DNA from 3 places in the Exiguobacterium sp. CH10 genome. Region 2 is predicted to be linked to each of the others. Evidence: riboswitches for the same ligand, from Rfam matches in the RefSeq annotation. Region 2 holds a riboswitch; each other region holds the start of a gene.
What was found. A riboswitch is a leader RNA that binds a small molecule or an ion and turns the genes downstream of it on or off. The one in region 2 is predicted to bind S-adenosylmethionine.

Region 1: another riboswitch for S-adenosylmethionine. It lies ahead of KNP04_RS00465 (MetQ/NlpA family ABC transporter substrate-binding protein); the one in region 2 lies ahead of KNP04_RS11925 (Na+/H+ antiporter NhaC family protein).
Region 3: another riboswitch for S-adenosylmethionine. It lies ahead of metK (methionine adenosyltransferase); the one in region 2 lies ahead of KNP04_RS11925 (Na+/H+ antiporter NhaC family protein).

What each region holds. Positions count from the first base shown of each region.
Region 1 is NZ_JACSKO010000001.1:84,125-89,559, reverse strand. Features, by position in the region: gene KNP04_RS00475 (aminotransferase class I/II-fold pyridoxal phosphate-dependent enzyme) at 1-471, shown strand, start outside; gene KNP04_RS00470 (iron-containing alcohol dehydrogenase) at 468-1,484, shown strand; SAM riboswitch class I at 1,526-1,629, shown strand; gene KNP04_RS00465 (MetQ/NlpA family ABC transporter substrate-binding protein) at 1,703-2,524, shown strand; gene KNP04_RS00460 (methionine ABC transporter ATP-binding protein) at 2,536-3,570, shown strand; gene KNP04_RS00455 (methionine ABC transporter permease) at 3,542-4,204, shown strand; gene KNP04_RS00450 (Spx/MgsR family RNA polymerase-binding regulatory protein) at 4,235-4,630, opposite strand; gene KNP04_RS00445 (DUF302 domain-containing protein) at 4,792-5,175, shown strand; gene KNP04_RS00440 (hypothetical protein) at 5,275-5,435, shown strand, end outside.
Region 2 is NZ_JACSKO010000003.1:285,805-291,239, forward strand. Features, by position in the region: gene KNP04_RS11910 (divergent PAP2 family protein) at 1-222, opposite strand, end outside; gene trhO (oxygen-dependent tRNA uridine(34) hydroxylase TrhO) at 349-1,290, opposite strand; gene KNP04_RS11920 (TVP38/TMEM64 family protein) at 1,519-2,163, shown strand; gene KNP04_RS11925 (Na+/H+ antiporter NhaC family protein) at 2,182-3,540, opposite strand; SAM riboswitch class I at 3,534-3,628, opposite strand; gene KNP04_RS11930 (GGDEF domain-containing protein) at 3,727-5,406, opposite strand.
Region 3 is NZ_JACSKO010000001.1:507,388-512,822, forward strand. Features, by position in the region: gene mnmL (tRNA modification radical SAM protein MnmL/YtqA) at 1-223, shown strand, start outside; gene mnmM (tRNA 5-(aminomethyl)-2-thiouridylate-methyltransferase MnmM) at 177-749, shown strand; gene KNP04_RS02650 (alpha/beta hydrolase) at 781-1,494, opposite strand; gene KNP04_RS02655 (GNAT family N-acetyltransferase) at 1,583-2,053, opposite strand; gene KNP04_RS02660 (hypothetical protein) at 2,218-2,739, shown strand; gene metK (methionine adenosyltransferase) at 2,783-3,991, opposite strand; SAM riboswitch class I at 4,124-4,243, opposite strand; gene pckA (phosphoenolpyruvate carboxykinase (ATP)) at 4,566-5,435, shown strand, end outside.

The sequences.
Region 1 (5,435 bases), on a different contig from region 2:
TCGAAAGCGTTCAATATGTCGGGATGGCGGGTCGCCTTTGCTGTTGGGAATGCGGATATTATCGAAGCCATCAACACGTATCAAGATCACGTCCACGTGTCTGTCTTCTCGGCCATTCAAGAGGCAGCCATCGTGGCGTTAGAATCCCCACGTGACTTACGTGACGACCTAGCCTCACTTTACGAAACAAGACGAAACCGATTGATTGACGGGTTGCGCCGGGCAGGATGGGAGATTGAGGCACCGAAGGGTTCGTTCTTTGTATGGGCGAAAGTACCTGAGGGGGATGCAAAATCGTTCTCGACAAAATTACTCCACGAGGCGGGTGTTGCCGTCACACCAGGCTACTTCTTTGGAACAGAGGGAGAGCACCACATCCGTTTCGGTCTCGTATCGTCTGAACAGAAGATTGATGAAGCGGTAGAACGGATTGAGAGACTGTTTGCAGCTTATGAGGAGGTACATTTGTGATACGTCAAGCCGTGCTCGAATATGACCATTCGAATGATGCGCTCGAGGACCTTCATACGGTGATCGGGAATCGGGAGGCACTCATTTTGAGAGGATTGAACGGATACGGTGAAGCGGTACGCGTATCCCCTCGTCTAGCAGAAATTCCGAGTGTACGATTTTACGGTGAATGTTCAGACGAAGAAATAAATCGTTTGAATGCCTATCGACCCGACGTATGGATTGCCGTCGGCGGAGGTAAATTGATCGATACGGCGAAGCGGATTGCGGCCATTCAGTCGGTGCCGCTCATTGTCGTCCCGACACTCGTGTCAAACTGTGCCGCCTTCACACCTCTTAGCGTCATCTATACTGAGGAAGGATCCTATATCCGTTATGATACGTTTTCGGTCGTCATCGAGCGCGTCATCGCAGATGAACGACTGTTACGTGATTCACCTTACGACTATTTCAAAGCCGGCGTGATCGATACGGTCGCAAAGTGGTTCGAGGCCCGATATATTAGTGGGACGACATCAAAGGATGCAGGGATTCAGTCAGGGTTATCACTTGCTGCGCAGTGCGGGAAATTGATGGACTTGTCGATTCATGAACAGGACTTTCGTCGTTATGGAACGGACGTCCGATATATCGTCGACCATGTCCTCGCAATCGGTGGTGCGGTTGGTGGGTTCGGGGATGCCGGCACACGTGTTGCTGTCGCGCACGCCGTTCATAATGCGCTCAGTCGCTTTGATTCGACTCATCATTGGTTACATGGGGACAAGGTCGGGTTCGGATTGATTGTTCAAGAACGATTGATTAGGTCCGATGAAGCCATCCTTTTAGAGAGCTGGCTTGCATCCATCGATGCGCCGACTTCACTTACCCAACTTGGGATTCGTCCTGATCAAGTCGAAGAGTTGGTCACTTCGATCGTCGAAGAAATCACGATTCAAGGGATTCGGAATCTCGAAGATTCAGAGCAGTTAAAAGAAATTCTCATCAATCTACAAGAAGTGGTTTACAAATAATGCTTTTATCAGTAATATAATAACAAAATAATAGAACCGATTGCTTATCAAGAGTGGTGGAGGGACTGGCCCGATGAAACCCGGCAACCAGATCAGTATGATCATGGTGCTAATTCCAACAGACGAGACGTCTGGGAGATGAGCGTGTCCGACTTTCACTTGTCGTGCCCGCCGCTCTTCGTGAGTAGCGGGCTTTTCATTTGGAGGAGGAACTATTCATGAACATCAAACAAAAAACACTTTTGGCAGGTACGTCATTCCTTGCAGCAATCGCACTTTCCGCGTGTGGACAATCCGAGGCGAGCGAGACGCTCAGCACGGAAGAGCTGACGATCGGCGTGACCGGTGGCCCACACGAGCAGATTGCAGAGAAAGTACAAGAACTCGCGAAAGAGGACGGTCTTGAGATCGATATCAAAGTATTCAACGATTACAATACACCGAACACGGCCCTTGACGAGGGAAGCCTTGATGTGAACAGTTACCAGACGTTATCGTTCCTCGAACTACAAAAGTCAGACAAAGGTTATAAAATTGACGATGTGTTCAAGACCGTCGCTTTCCCGATGGGTCTTTATTCTGAGAAGTTGACAGATATCAAAGATTTAAAAGAAGGGGATAAAGTTGCCGTCCCGAACGATCCGGCAAACGAACTTCGTGCCTTGCGACTATATGAAACAGCAGGTCTGATCACATTAAAAGAAGGTCTGACGGATAAAGCAACAAAACGAGATATCGCAGAAAACCCGCTCAATTTAGAATTTATCGAGCTTGAAGCGTCGCAGCTTCCCACACAGCTACCGGAAGTAGCCCTTGCAGCCATCAATACAAACTTTGCGATGGGAGCAGGTCTCTCCATCAACGAGGATGCCCTGTTCCATGAGGACACGGTCGACAACCCATATCCGAACTATGTGGTCGTCCGCTCGGTCAACAAAGAAGATGAGGTCGTTGAGACATTGAAGTCTTACTACCATTCGGATGAAGTACGTGCCTTCATCGAAGAAGAATTCAATGGATCTGTCGTACCAGCGTTCTGAGGAGGGATTTGATGATTGAACTGAAACAAATCACCAAGCAATTTCACGTCAATGGAGATACGATCACCGCGCTCGACGACGTCTCCCTCACAATCAAGAAAGGGGAGATCTTCGGCATCATCGGCCGAAGCGGTGCTGGGAAGAGTACTCTCATCCGGATGATCAATCTATTGGAACGTCCGACAGCAGGTGTCGTTGAGATTGAGGGACAAGATATCACACAATTAAAGAAAAAAGAACTCTCTTCGCTACGTCAGCGAATCGGTATGATCTTTCAACATTACAACTTATTAAAGACGGCGACCGTCGAAGAGAATGTCGCCATCCCGCTCCGCCTCGAAGGGCTCGGAAAGCAAGTCATCCGTGAACGGGTCGACCGCTATCTCGACATCGTCGGTTTATCTGAACATCGGAACCACTATCCTGAACAATTGTCAGGCGGACAAAAACAGCGCGTCGCCATTGCACGAGCGCTCGCACATGAACCGGACATCCTGCTCAGCGACGAGTCGACGAGTGCCCTCGACCCTGAAACGACCGAGTCGATCTTAGAATTGTTGCTCGAGATTAACCGAGAACTCGGATTGACCATCTTCTTGATCACGCATGAGATGGAAGTAATTGAACGGATCTGTGACCGGGTCGCCGTCATCGATCACGGCAACATCATCGAACAAGGGAATGTATTGGATGTCTTCTCAAACCCGAGACACGAAACGACGCAGCGGTTCTTGAAGACGAATCTCGATGTTCCGGAAGAAGTGGTGTCGGAATTACAGACGAGAGGCACGCTCGTTCATTTATCATTCATCGGTAGTCAAACGGAACAAGCGGTGCTCGCGCAGTTGACGAAACGTTTCGGGATCTTACCGAACATCATCGGAGGCGGCATCAAGAAATTGAAAGCCGGTCTCGTCGGGAACCTGCTCGTTCACCTTGACGGAGACCATGATCAAACAGAACTCGCTGTTCGTTATTTGAAGACGAGCGGTGTACACGTAAGGGAGGTATCGAATCATGCAACAGTTCTGGACAGACTGGGGTGACCTCATTTGGACGGGAACCATTCAAACGTTGACGATGACGAGCATCGCGCTCCTCATCTCGACACTGATCGGACTACCGCTCGGGACGTTACTCGTACTGACTAGACCGAACGGGCGTCTCGCAAACCGATTCGTGTACGGCGGATTGTCGAGCGTCATCAACGTCATCCGTTCGATTCCGTTCATCATTCTCTTGTTTTTCATCTTGCCGTTCACACGGTTCATCATGGGTACGACAATCGGGGTCCAAGGTGTACTTCTACCACTCATTGTCTTCACCGCACCATACATCGCACGACTCATGGAGTCTGCTCTACTTGAAGTCGACCGCGGGGTCATCGAGGCGTATGAGGCGATGGGCATCTCGACGAGAAAGATCATCTGGTACGTCCTCATCCGTGAGGCACGTTCTTCCATCGTTCTCGGATTGACGATTGCAACGATCGGGTTGATTGGTGCGACAGCCATGGCAGGTCTCGTTGGAGCCGGTGGGCTTGGAGATATCGCGTATCAATACGGACACCTTCGTTTCGAACCGGAAGTGATGTATGTGACGATTTTCGTCCTTATCCTACTTGTTCAATCGATTCAGTCATTCGGAAACCGATTGGCAGCCAAATTAAAACGAGCCTAAAAAAGAATCGTGTCGCCTTGGCGACACGATTTATGCGTTGTGGAGCAACCGTTTTAGTTCAGCGATGCGGTCATGCCGAGGAATGAACGTCCGAATCTCTTTCTCACTGAAACCGACCTGGATGCGATGATGGTCGAAGACAATCGGACTCTTCAGGATTTGTGGGTTTGATGCGACAAAACTGTACAGTTCGCGGATCGACATCTCGTCGAGTTTCTCAGCCGCTTGTTTATAGACGCTCTTCTGTACCGACAGCAAGTCGGTCGTCCCATTCTCAGTCAGACTTAGCATTTCTTTAAATTCACCAAAGGATAAGCCTTGGTCTGTCAATTTCTTTTCGATGAAGGGAATCTTTTGTTCCCGCAACCAATCAATCGTTTTTCTGGAAGAACTGCAGCTCGTATGCGTGAATACCGTGACCGTCACGACAACCACTTCTCCTTTACATCAGTTTGGTTCTAACTATTATCTCTTTTTATACGTTACGTTTCGTGATTATGTTTCAAATCACATACAGTTTCTTTTTGATTGAAAGCGACTTCGTTCGGGTACAGATTTCAAGAGGAATCACATAAGGAGGAATGAAGATGTTTGATTATACTGTACAGTCTGACCGTACTGTTGAGGACGTCATCGCCCGTCTTGGAGAAGCGCTGAAAGATGAGTCATTCGGTGTATTATGGGACTTTGATTTGAGCGACACGTTAGAGAAAAAAGGGCAGGCCATTGAAGGGAAGTATCGCATCTTAGAAGTGTGCAACCCGAAGGCAGCAAAAGAAGTGCTGTCACACCATTTAGAGGGAGGCTACTTCCTCCCTTGTAAAATCGCCGTGTTCGAAAAGGACAATCACACACAGATCGGCATGCCGAAACCGACAACGTTGATTCGCCTCATAGATGACGAATCGTTACAAGCCGTCGCAGCGGACGTCGAAGCTAGACTCCAACGTGCGATCGACCAAAGTAAATAATCGATGTACCATCCGCCCATGAAACATGGGCGGATTTTTTTCGTATAGGACAGTTAGATAATGGTAAAATTGGATAGAACGTTGACTGGAGGAGATATTTTGTTTAAAAGAGGGATTACAATAATACTTGGCGCTTCGTTGTTAAGCGCATGTGGAGCATCTGACATAGAAGTCATTCAATTAGATCACATAGAAAATCAATGGAATCTCGAGAGTTACACGAAAGAAGGAGAATTTGTTCAAGTACACGAAACGAGAGA
Region 2 (5,435 bases):
GAAGACTACAGCGAGGGCAAACATACTCGAGTCGATCCCTTCCATCCGTCCGATTGCCGTTGCGAGCGCGACGACCGTGGACGAGTGTGAGCTTGGCATGCCGCCTGAAGCGAACATGATTTCAATTTCAAAATCCCTTGTTTTAATAAGTTCGGTAACGAGTTTGGCCGCTTGGGCGATAAACCAAGCAAGAATCGCAGCGAGTAAAGGTTCGTTAAACATGCATTCACTTCCTGTCTGACATAGTAACTTCACTATACCCGAAAGCGGGACAGACTAGACGTTAAGATTTCGTCAAAAAAAGGTGTCACGGACGGCTTGTCCATGACACCTTTTGGTCGATTTTTGTTACCCGACTACTCCTTCAGTTTCCTGAAGTTTCTCTGCAATGTTGTCGATGATATAACGGTTGCGTGGGTGTTCTTGACACTCTTTCGAGCATGAACGCATTTGTTTCGGTTCACACTCTTCACAACAGAAATGCTGTACATTACACTCCGGGTTTGCACAATTAACGTAACGAACCGTCTCGGTTCCACAGTGCATGCAGTGTGAAACAACAGTCGGGTTCACAGAGTTAACAGGAACGTTGATGCGCTCATCAAAGACGTAAAGCTCACCATCCCAGTTTTCACCTTTCGTCGCTTCGTCTTTTCCATACATTGCGACGCCACCTTTTAAGTGGAAGATGTTGTCGTGACCTTGGTCACGCATATATGCTGTAAATTTCTCGCAACGGACGCCACCAGTACAGTAAGTGAGAAGTGTTTTCCCTTCGTAGAGGTCCTTGTTCTCTTCGAGCCATTCTGGCATGTAACGTGAAGCCTCTACATCGATTTTGATCGCGTTTTTAAAGTGACCAAGTTCGTACTCGTAGTTGTTACGAACGTCGAGGATGACGACATCATCACGATTCATCATCTCTTTCCATTCTGCTGGTTCGAGGTATGCACCGTGTTGTTTCGGTACATCAAACTCACCATCAAAGCGCCACGTCACGAGCTCTTTCTTGTGACGGACAAAAATTTTCTTGAACGCATGCTCTTCGACTTCATCGATTTTGAACTCGATATCGCTGAAGAGTGGGTTTGCTTTCAAGTCGTTCATGTATTGCTCAGTTTGTTCCCAAGTACCAGAGCACGTCCCGTTGATTCCTTCGGAGGAAATCAAGATGCGTCCTTTGATGCCGAGGTCTTTACAATACTTCAAATGTTCTTGCGTGAGTGTTTCTGGGTCTTCGATGTTGACGTACTTATAGTACAGCAAGACCCGCATTGGTTTTGTTTCCATGTTGTGTTGCTCCCCTGTGTTCAGTTTTTTGCAGGAAAACGAACGTTGGGTTGTGTCGTTCGACGAATAGACTTGCCTGCAACCACAAGTCCATTATTATATGATAAATATCACGACGAATTTTCGCAAATGGTTTTTAATTTTTTTTGACGAATGCAGGGAGATGCGTCTTGCAAATCGAATTCGGGTATTAGAGTAGTAGTAACGAAAGTTGAAGGTGGAACGACTATGCTCACTTCTCTCCAACAGTACATCATCCAATTAATCGAATGGCTTCAAAGTTTGCCTGGCGGTCCTTGGGCCGGACTCGGCGCTCCGTTTTTAGAAGCGATCTTTCCGTTTTTGCCACTCGTTTTAATCATTTCAGCGAATGCGGCAACATATGGTTTTTTGTTAGGGGTCCTTTTATCGTGGATCGGGAACTTACTCGGAACGATTGTCGTCTTCGCAGCGGTCCGATATGTGTTTCGTAAACCGATGACGCGCTGGCTCGAGAAACATAAAGCGGCGGTCTATTGGTTAGAACGAATCAACCATATGAGTCCGATCTCACTCGGGTTCTTGTATTCACTCCCGTTCATCCCAGTCAGTTTGATCACCTATTTGCTGGCGCTCATTCAGATGCCGCTCCGTACGTTCATTTTGGCGGCGGGATTCGGGAAACTACTCGTCGTCGTCATTTTCTCGGTCATCGGGGATCAATGGGAAGAATTTATCCAAAGCCCGTTTCGTTTATCGATGCTCGGTCTGCTTTTGGTCGCGTTGTGGGCCATCAGTCGAGGACTAGAAGAAGTGCTCAAACGACGTGCTTTCAAGAAACGCAACGAGCAATTGAAACAAGAAATGGTGACCAAACGACAAACACCCCTTTGAATAAAGGGGTGTTTTCGCTTAAGACTGCTTTTTAAAACGCGGGAAATTGAATGCGATGGCAATTCCTCCGCAGATAAAGAGGAGGAACGGATAAAGCATGAACGGGACGAGGTCCGGCGAAGCGGTCTTCGTCAACTCTGCGGCGATAAGAAGTTGCGCTCCGTATGGGAGAATCCCTTGTACACCACATGAGAAGATATCGAGCACACTAGCTGATTTCTTCCGTTCGATGTCATATTCGTCGGCAATATTCGCGGCAAGTGGTCCGGCTACGAGAATGGAAATCGTATTGTTCGCCGTCGCCACGTTCGTCGCACTGACGAGACCAGCGATACTCCACTCGGCACCAGCACGTTTTTGAATCCGTGATGTCAATGCATCACGCAAATACGTGAGTCCACCGTTGTGCGAAATAAGACCGACGAGGCCGCCCATGAGTAACGTCAAGAACGAGATTTCGGCCATACCGACCATGCCATCGGCGATAGCGGTCACAAATGCTGTGACGGATAAGCTTCCGTCGAGAAGACCGATGATTCCGGTTAGCGTGATCCCGCCTAACAAGACGAGAATGACGTTCAGTCCCGTTAACGCCAGTCCGATGACCGCGAGATACGGAATGAGTTTGTACCATTCGAATGCGGCGACATCGACCGTCGATTCACCGTTTGACAAGACCGCGAGTAAAATCGTCGTGATGATGGCAGCTGGTAACACGATCCAGAAGTTCGTCCGGAACTTATCACGCATGTTCGTCCGTTGTGTCCTTACGGCAGCGATGGTCGTGTCCGAGATGAATGAGAGATTATCTCCGAACATGGCTCCGCCGACAACTGCCGCGGCAGCGATCGCGACGTTTACACCACTCTCTTCATGAATACCAAGAGCGATTGGTGCAAGTGCCGCAATCGTACCAGTTGACGTGCCCATTGCCATCGAAATAAAAGCGGCAATGACGAATAGCCCACTCAATAAGAGAGATGGCGGTAAGAGCGTCAACGCGGCGTTAACCGTCGCATCGATTGCCCCGATGGATTCAGCTACAGTTGAAAAGGCACCGGCCAGTAAGAAAATAAAAATCATAATGATGATTCCCGGATTTCCGGCACCTTGTGCGATGCGTTCCACGGTTTGTGTGGCGCTTCCTTTTGTCATGAATGCTGCAACCATCAAGGCGATGATGGCTGCGACGAGGACCGGAAACTTATAAAAGTCTCCATAGTAGACACCCGCCCCGATGAAAAAGAGCAAGAAGACGAGTAACGGCAGAAGTGCCCACTTGTTTGCTGTTGGTTGTTCCAAAATAATCACCTCACTAAAAAATAAAAAGGACCTTTTTCTTGAGAAAAAGGTCCTTCGTGTGAAATACCTTTTCATCTTTCGGACGTATGTCCGCTGGATTTGGCACAGGTTCCCCGCTGCCGAGACTTCATAGGGCCAGTCCCTCCGTCTCTCTCGATAAAAAGTTAAGTTATCCTATTATCAAACACGTTCCCTAACGTACCTGTTTCAAATCTAGTTGTCAACCTAAAAACTCCCCAATTCGATGTGAGAAAGGGGAGTTTACGTCGTTAAATTGTTGAAGTGCGCCACGCGGTTACGTCCTGCATATTTTCCACCAACATACAGGGCACGGTCCGCGTTTCGAATCGTATCATCGAGACGCTTGTTCCCGAACGCTTCGATTGTGTCGACCCCGATGGACGCGGTGACAGAAATCTCATGGTGGTCGACAAGAAACGGTTTCGCTTCGATTTGATTGCGAATTCGCTCCGTGATTTCGATTGCTTGGTTCATGTCACAATGATTGAGCAATAAAATAAATTCTTCGCCGCCATAACGTGCAGCAAAGTCATCGGGACGAAGCACCTGACGGATTCGTCGTCCAAACTCTTGTAACACATGGTCCCCGACCTGATGACCGTACGTATCGTTGATTTTTTTGAAAAAATCAATATCGAGCATGGCGACCGATATCGGATATACCGACATATCGGATATTTGTTGAATGCCATATTCATAAAACGCACGCGCATTGGCGAGAAGCGTTAAACTGTCCGTCCGACTCTCGGTATAGAGGCGGTCCCGTTCGTGACAACGGCTAATGGTCCGGTTGAACGATTTTAACAATTTGATGATCTCATGCTGAATAATTTTTGGATAACCGTATACAGGTTCTCCCATCATGACAATCCATGTACGAATCTCTTCGATTTCCTCCGAACGAACAGAAACGAAGCTGTGGTAATCGTCATGGAAAGCGTCAGAAAGGGAAGTATCCCATTCAAAGCGCATTTCATAGTCGAGGACTTGCTCGATTGGCTGACTCATGTCAAGCAAAGTAAAGACGATGGGTCGATCGATGGGCTGTCGCGTCTTCAAGTCAAAGTAGAGGGTGCGTTCAAACAATTTAAACTCGACATACCCCTCATCATAATGATTCAGCTGTTCGCATTGACTTAAAAACACTTCGATGGCTTGCGCCTCGCTCTGTGATAAGGAAACGGCCTCTTTCGCTTCATCGTATTGCTCAATCAAGGATTTAAATGCATCTTGTCGCTCTTTTTGAATGAGGAGACGTTTAATGAAGAATGTTAACGCAGCGGCGATGCTACTGACGACGAGTAAGTTGGTCTCTCGGAAAAACGCTGCCGCTAATATGAAAATCAAACTGACGACGTACGTGTAGAAGGCGATTTTCATAAAATCGCTCAATGCGATGTCGACGCGGAACCACCATTTCACCTGATATTTTTGAAATACAGTGTTTAAGAAGATGGCAAGGAACAATCCAGCAAGCGGCACGAGCGAATCTTGCGAATAAAAGTCGAGACCGGTCTCCCCACCTAGTGCGAGATAGACAGCAGCCGGAATGACGATTTCTAAGTACGCCGTAATGGCATTCCAAGGATACGTGAAGCGGAAGCGACGGATAGCGACTTTCGGTTTCAAGTTGGCGAATTGAAAGATGAACAACCCGATTTGGTTGACGATGAGTGCTGTTTCAAATCCAAAGAATAAAAATAAAATTAAGACGATACTTTCAGAAAATGTGAAGTACACACCTTTGACTTCGATCGAGTCGAGTTGAAAAATGATGACAAGCAATGAAATTAAAATAAACGACAGCGGATCGATTGTTGGGGCGTGTAGGATATCCAATGCGAATAATGCGATGGTGAAGATGAATAAGGCACTCCATATACTCCAACCGAGCACGGACATCTTACGAAAGTGGTTCATGCGTTCCCTCCTAGCATGGGACATTTCAA
Region 3 (5,435 bases), on a different contig from region 2:
CGATCAGCTCGAATGTATACCTCCCGAGGTCATCGTCCATCGCCTGACAGGAGACGGCCCACCTGACTTATTGATCGGTCCATTGTGGAGCCGTCACAAAATGCAGGTGTTAAACAAGATCCGTGCAGAATTGGAACGACGAGATTCTTTCCAAGGAAAAAAGAAGGATGAGATGTATGGGATTAATGAGAGTACTACCTTTTGCAAAACAATTATTACATGACCACCTCGAAGAAGGACACGTCGCCATCGACATGACAGCCGGAAACGGACACGATACGCTGTTTTTAGCAAACGCAGTGGGCGAAACGGGTCATGTGTATGCATTTGATATCCAGTCAGAAGCGGTCGCGTCCACACGCGCACGTATACAGGAAGCCGGTCTCGATGAACGGGTATCCGTCATTCATGACAGTCACGACACGGTTCAAGCGGTCGTCGCGAACGAGACGCGCCCCATCTCCGCTGCCGTCTTCAATTTAGGCTATTTACCAGGAAGCGATAAATCAATCACGACTCACGGGAATACGACGATTGCCGCGTTATCTCAATTATTAGAGGTCATGACCGTCGGCGGCGTCATCGTCATCGTCATTTATCACGGGCATGAGAGCGGAAAAGTCGAACGGGATGAAGTGCTTCATTACGTGGAGTCGCTCGACCAAAAACAGGCTGGCGTCCTCCGCTACGGTTTCATCAACCAAATCAATCATCCCCCATTCATCGTGGCGATTGAAAAACGCGCATAAGCAAAAGGCGGCTCATTCGAGTCGCCTTCTGTCATTCTTGAATCAATTCATAAAACGTCATCAATGTCTCCGCAAACTTGGTGTTCAAACGTTCATATCCAAAATGCGGGAATCCTTCCAACCGACGGATGTACACTTGATCGCCACCAATCTTCCGGCAGACGTTTAACGTCAGCTTCACATCCGCAAATTGATCGTCTGGTGCATAGAAACAAGCAAGTGGAAGTCGTGGTAAGTGCTTCTTCTCTTCTTGATGTTCCACGATTTCTTCTTCAATCTCACGGTATTGCGCATACGTAATCTCACCGAAGCGTGACGATTCCTCGCCTCCACCAGTGAATGTCATCATCCCGAGCGGTAAGTCTGGGCGGAAACGGTCGACAGCACTCGCGACGACTTGTTTCAATCCGCCGATTTGACGAGTGGCATGCCAATCAAATAAAGGAGAGATATACGTCAAACTCCCAAGCGGCACATCATACTCTTGCAAGAGTCGGTTCGTGAAAAGTGCCCCTAGACTGAATGCCACGACGTGGATTGGTAGTTTGTATTCCCCTGCCTCACGCAACGCTCGCTTGATGAGCTGTTTATGGTCATCTGCAGTCAATCCGACCGATTGGTCACGGACGACAATTACCTCGTACTCGTCTTGGAGTCGGCGAATAAAGTTCTCACTAATCCGAGACGTGAACTGTAGCGGGTACACGATGACGATGACCCCTTTTCGTACTTCTTCATATGTCATGCTGCCGTCACCTCATTTATGGACTATGTGTATTGTATCAAAAAAACATCAGCCGCAACTGATGTTTGAAGAAAATCCGTCTGGAGGCTTAGCTCGGATGATATCGTAAATGAATGAGTTCCATCGGTTGGTCGTATACCTCTTCTTGGATTCGATTCACTTCTTTAAACGATTGATGCAAAAGGAAGGCAATCGCTTGGTCATTTGAATTTTCAACGTACACTTCCATCGGTTGTGTTTTTTTCGATTGGAGATAGTTTAAAAAGGCTGCCCCATATCCGTTCCGGTGAAAATCAGGATGAAGATAAAGTCGAAGCATCTCCCACATGTCACCGCGATCGATGGCATGACAAAATCCGATGACATCTTCTTCGAACTCGCCGACGATAAAATATTGCTCTCGTGCTTCTTCACTCGAATTGATCGCTCGAACAATCTCTTCTTGTCGATAAGCGCGCTCCATCGCTTTCAAACGATTTAAATCATCCTCTGAAATCGTCGCAAGTGCAATCGTTCGAATTAATGCTGCATCTTCTGGAACTGCTTCCCTCATGTTCATGACAGCTTCCCCCTTTTGGCCAATCTATTTGTATCATTCCCTATCGTCACGTTTTTATCCTGCCATTCGTTTCTTTTTCGTGACGATTCATAAGAAAACGTTATGTCCGCAATCGACTAGGGTATAACACTAGCAATGCCAATCACATGAAGGAGTGGAACAACATGGAACCAAAATTAGAGCATGACCCGAAAGTCGAACAAACAGAGAATCCGAACCGTCAATTCGACCAATTGGATGCTGGGGGCCCAAAGATCAGCGTTGTGACCGGGATGTTACTCGGTGCCCTCGTCGGTGGTCTCCTCGCCTTACTTAGCTCTTCGAATCGAGAGCAGACGAAACAATCGCTTACGAATGCAAAATCTTCGGTCGGAGGCATCGTGAACGAAGTCAAACAAGATCCAGCCGGGAAAGCATCTCAAGTCATTGAACAAGTAAAGACCGCTTCTGGCAAGATTCAGGAAGTCTCAACAGACGTCCAAAACGTATATGAAAAAGTTGTCGGAGAAGTCGATACGGTCAAAGAAGACGTCAATAAAATCGTCGAGACGGCTCAAGAAGCCAAATCAGATTTACAAGACATCGGTGAAAAAGTCGTCGAAGCGAAGGATACCGCGCTTGGACAAGAAAACACTTCAACTGATTCGTCATCGAATGATCATAAACAGACACCTCCAACGACTTGAACCTAAAAAAACGACCTTTCCGCGGAAAGGTCGTTTTTGTTGTTTACGCGAAACGCTTCGCGCCTTCTTCAAGAACTGCTGCTTTATCTGTTTGCTCCCATGGGAGTTCGATATCTGTACGACCGAAGTGACCGTAAGCTGCTGTTTGCTTGTAGATTGGACGGCGAAGGTCAAGCATCTTGATGATGCCTGCTGGACGGAGGTCGAAGTTCTCACGAACGAGTTCGACGAGCTCTGTTTCGCTCAATTTACCAGTGCCGAACGTATCGACAGCGATTGATACTGGATGTGCTACCCCAATCGCGTAAGCGAGTTGAACTTCTGCTTTATCCGCAAGTCCTGCTGCAACGATGTTTTTCGCTACATAACGAGCTGCGTATGCTGCCGAACGGTCAACTTTTGTAGGATCTTTACCAGAGAATGCGCCACCGCCGTGACGTGCGTATCCACCGTACGTATCAACGATGATTTTACGTCCTGTAAGACCTGCATCTCCTTGTGGTCCACCGATTACGAAGCGACCAGTCGGGTTGATGAAGTATTTTGTTTCAGCATCGATGAGTTCAGCCGGGATGACTGCTTCGATGACATACTTTTTCAAGTCTTCTTGAATTTGCTCGAGCGTGATCTCTTCTGCGTGTTGTGTCGAGATGACGATTGTATCGATACGAACAGGGTTGTTGTCCTCATCGTACTCAACCGTTACTTGCGTCTTACCATCCGGACGGAGGTAATCAAGCATACCGTTCTTACGAACTTCAGCAAGACGACGTGACAATTTGTGCGCCAATGAGATCGGAAGCGGCATGAGTTCAGGTGTCTCGTTTGTCGCGTATCCGAACATGAGACCTTGGTCACCTGCTCCGATTGCATCAAGTTCCTCTTCAGTCATCTGACCTTCACGTGCTTCAAGAGCTTGGTCAACACCTTGCGCGATGTCTACTGATTGCTCGTCAATCGACGTCAAGACTGCACATGTTTCTGCGTCGAAACCATATTTCGCACGTGTGTATCCGATTTCACGGATTGTTTCACGGACAACTTTCGGGATATCCACGTAAGTTGACGTTGTGATTTCACCAGCTACGAGTACAAGACCCGTTGTGACAGACGTTTCTGCCGCAACACGGGCATTCGGGTCTTCCGCTAAAATGGCATCCAAAATCGAGTCAGAGATCTGATCACAAATTTTATCTGGATGTCCTTCAGTAACCGACTCTGAAGTAAAAAGTCGACGGTTCAATTTTGACATTCAAAAAACCTCCTATAATAAGGGTGATATGTGGACGGTACTCGTTCCCCTTACGCGTTGCTTTGGGACGGTAATGAAAAAAACCTCCCCCGATGACATACATGGGGAAAGGTTGAATCGTTCTTCCTTACCCTCTTATCGTTCGAAGCTAATGGCTTCGCTTCAGGATAGCACCTTTTCCGCACAAGACTTCATGTCGGACGGTTGCTGGGCTTCGTAGGGCCTTGTTCCCTCCACCGCTCAGAATAAGAGTATCCGTTACGAAAACCATCATATAAATGACGCTCGATTATGTCAAGGGAATCAGACGAATTCGTTAAAGTTTTCACCGACTTGCAAAACATTTCTGTTTGTGAATCGTCAAACATTTTTTTAATTCGTTTCTGTTTTTTAACACCTTGTGATAAGAGAATGTGATAAACTGTCTTTGTAAGAAAGCGCTTACTTAGAGAGAAGAAACGCTTGTGTTTGATTAGTGTGTCACATATAATTAAAAATGTCATACTGATTAATCGTAATCGCGGAAGTATGCGGATTTCATCCACATCTATTTAGGGGAAAGGTGGGATTCAGGATGGCGACAACGCTCCTGAAAATCGAAGAATTAATTAATGGTGCCGACATGAAACGGAACTTGACGGTTCCAGAATTGGTGGAAGAAGCCATCCAAAATGGTGAAGGTGTACTGACAAAAGACGGGGCTTTATCTGTCAGCACCGGTGCTTTTACCGGACGGTCACCGAAAGACAAATTCGTCGTACAAGATGAAGTCAGCAACAACCTTGTCGATTGGGGAAAAGTGAACCAACCGATCGCAGAAGAGAAGTTTTCAGCACTTCTCGACAAAGTACTCAACCATTTAGAAAAGAAAGACAAACTTTATTACCTCGAAGCGTCTGCTGGTGCCGATGAGCACTATACGTTACCGGTCCGTGCCATCACGGAATATGCATGGCATAGTCTGTTCGCTAAACAGCTATTTCTACGCGAATGGCCAACGAAAGGTGCGTTCGATCCGTTCACTGTGATTTATGCACCGAGTTATAAAGCAGATCCTGCAGTGGATGGCACGAACTCAGAGACGTTCATTCTCGTTTCATTCGCCAAGCGCACAATTCTGATCGGGGGAACAGAATACGGTGGCGAAATTAAAAAATCAATCTTCTCCGTCATGAACTTCTTGCTACCTGAGCAAAACGTCTTATCGATGCACTGTTCGGCAAACGTCAACGATGCAAACGAAACGGCACTCTTCTTCGGGTTGTCGGGAACTGGGAAGACGACACTTTCAGCTGATCCACAGCGCCACTTAATCGGAGACGATGAGCATGGATGGTCACCGGATGGGGTCTTCAACATTGAAGGCGGTTGCTACGCGAAGACGATCAACCTTTCGCGTGAGAACGAACCACAAATCTATGATGCAATCCGTTTCGGTTCATTG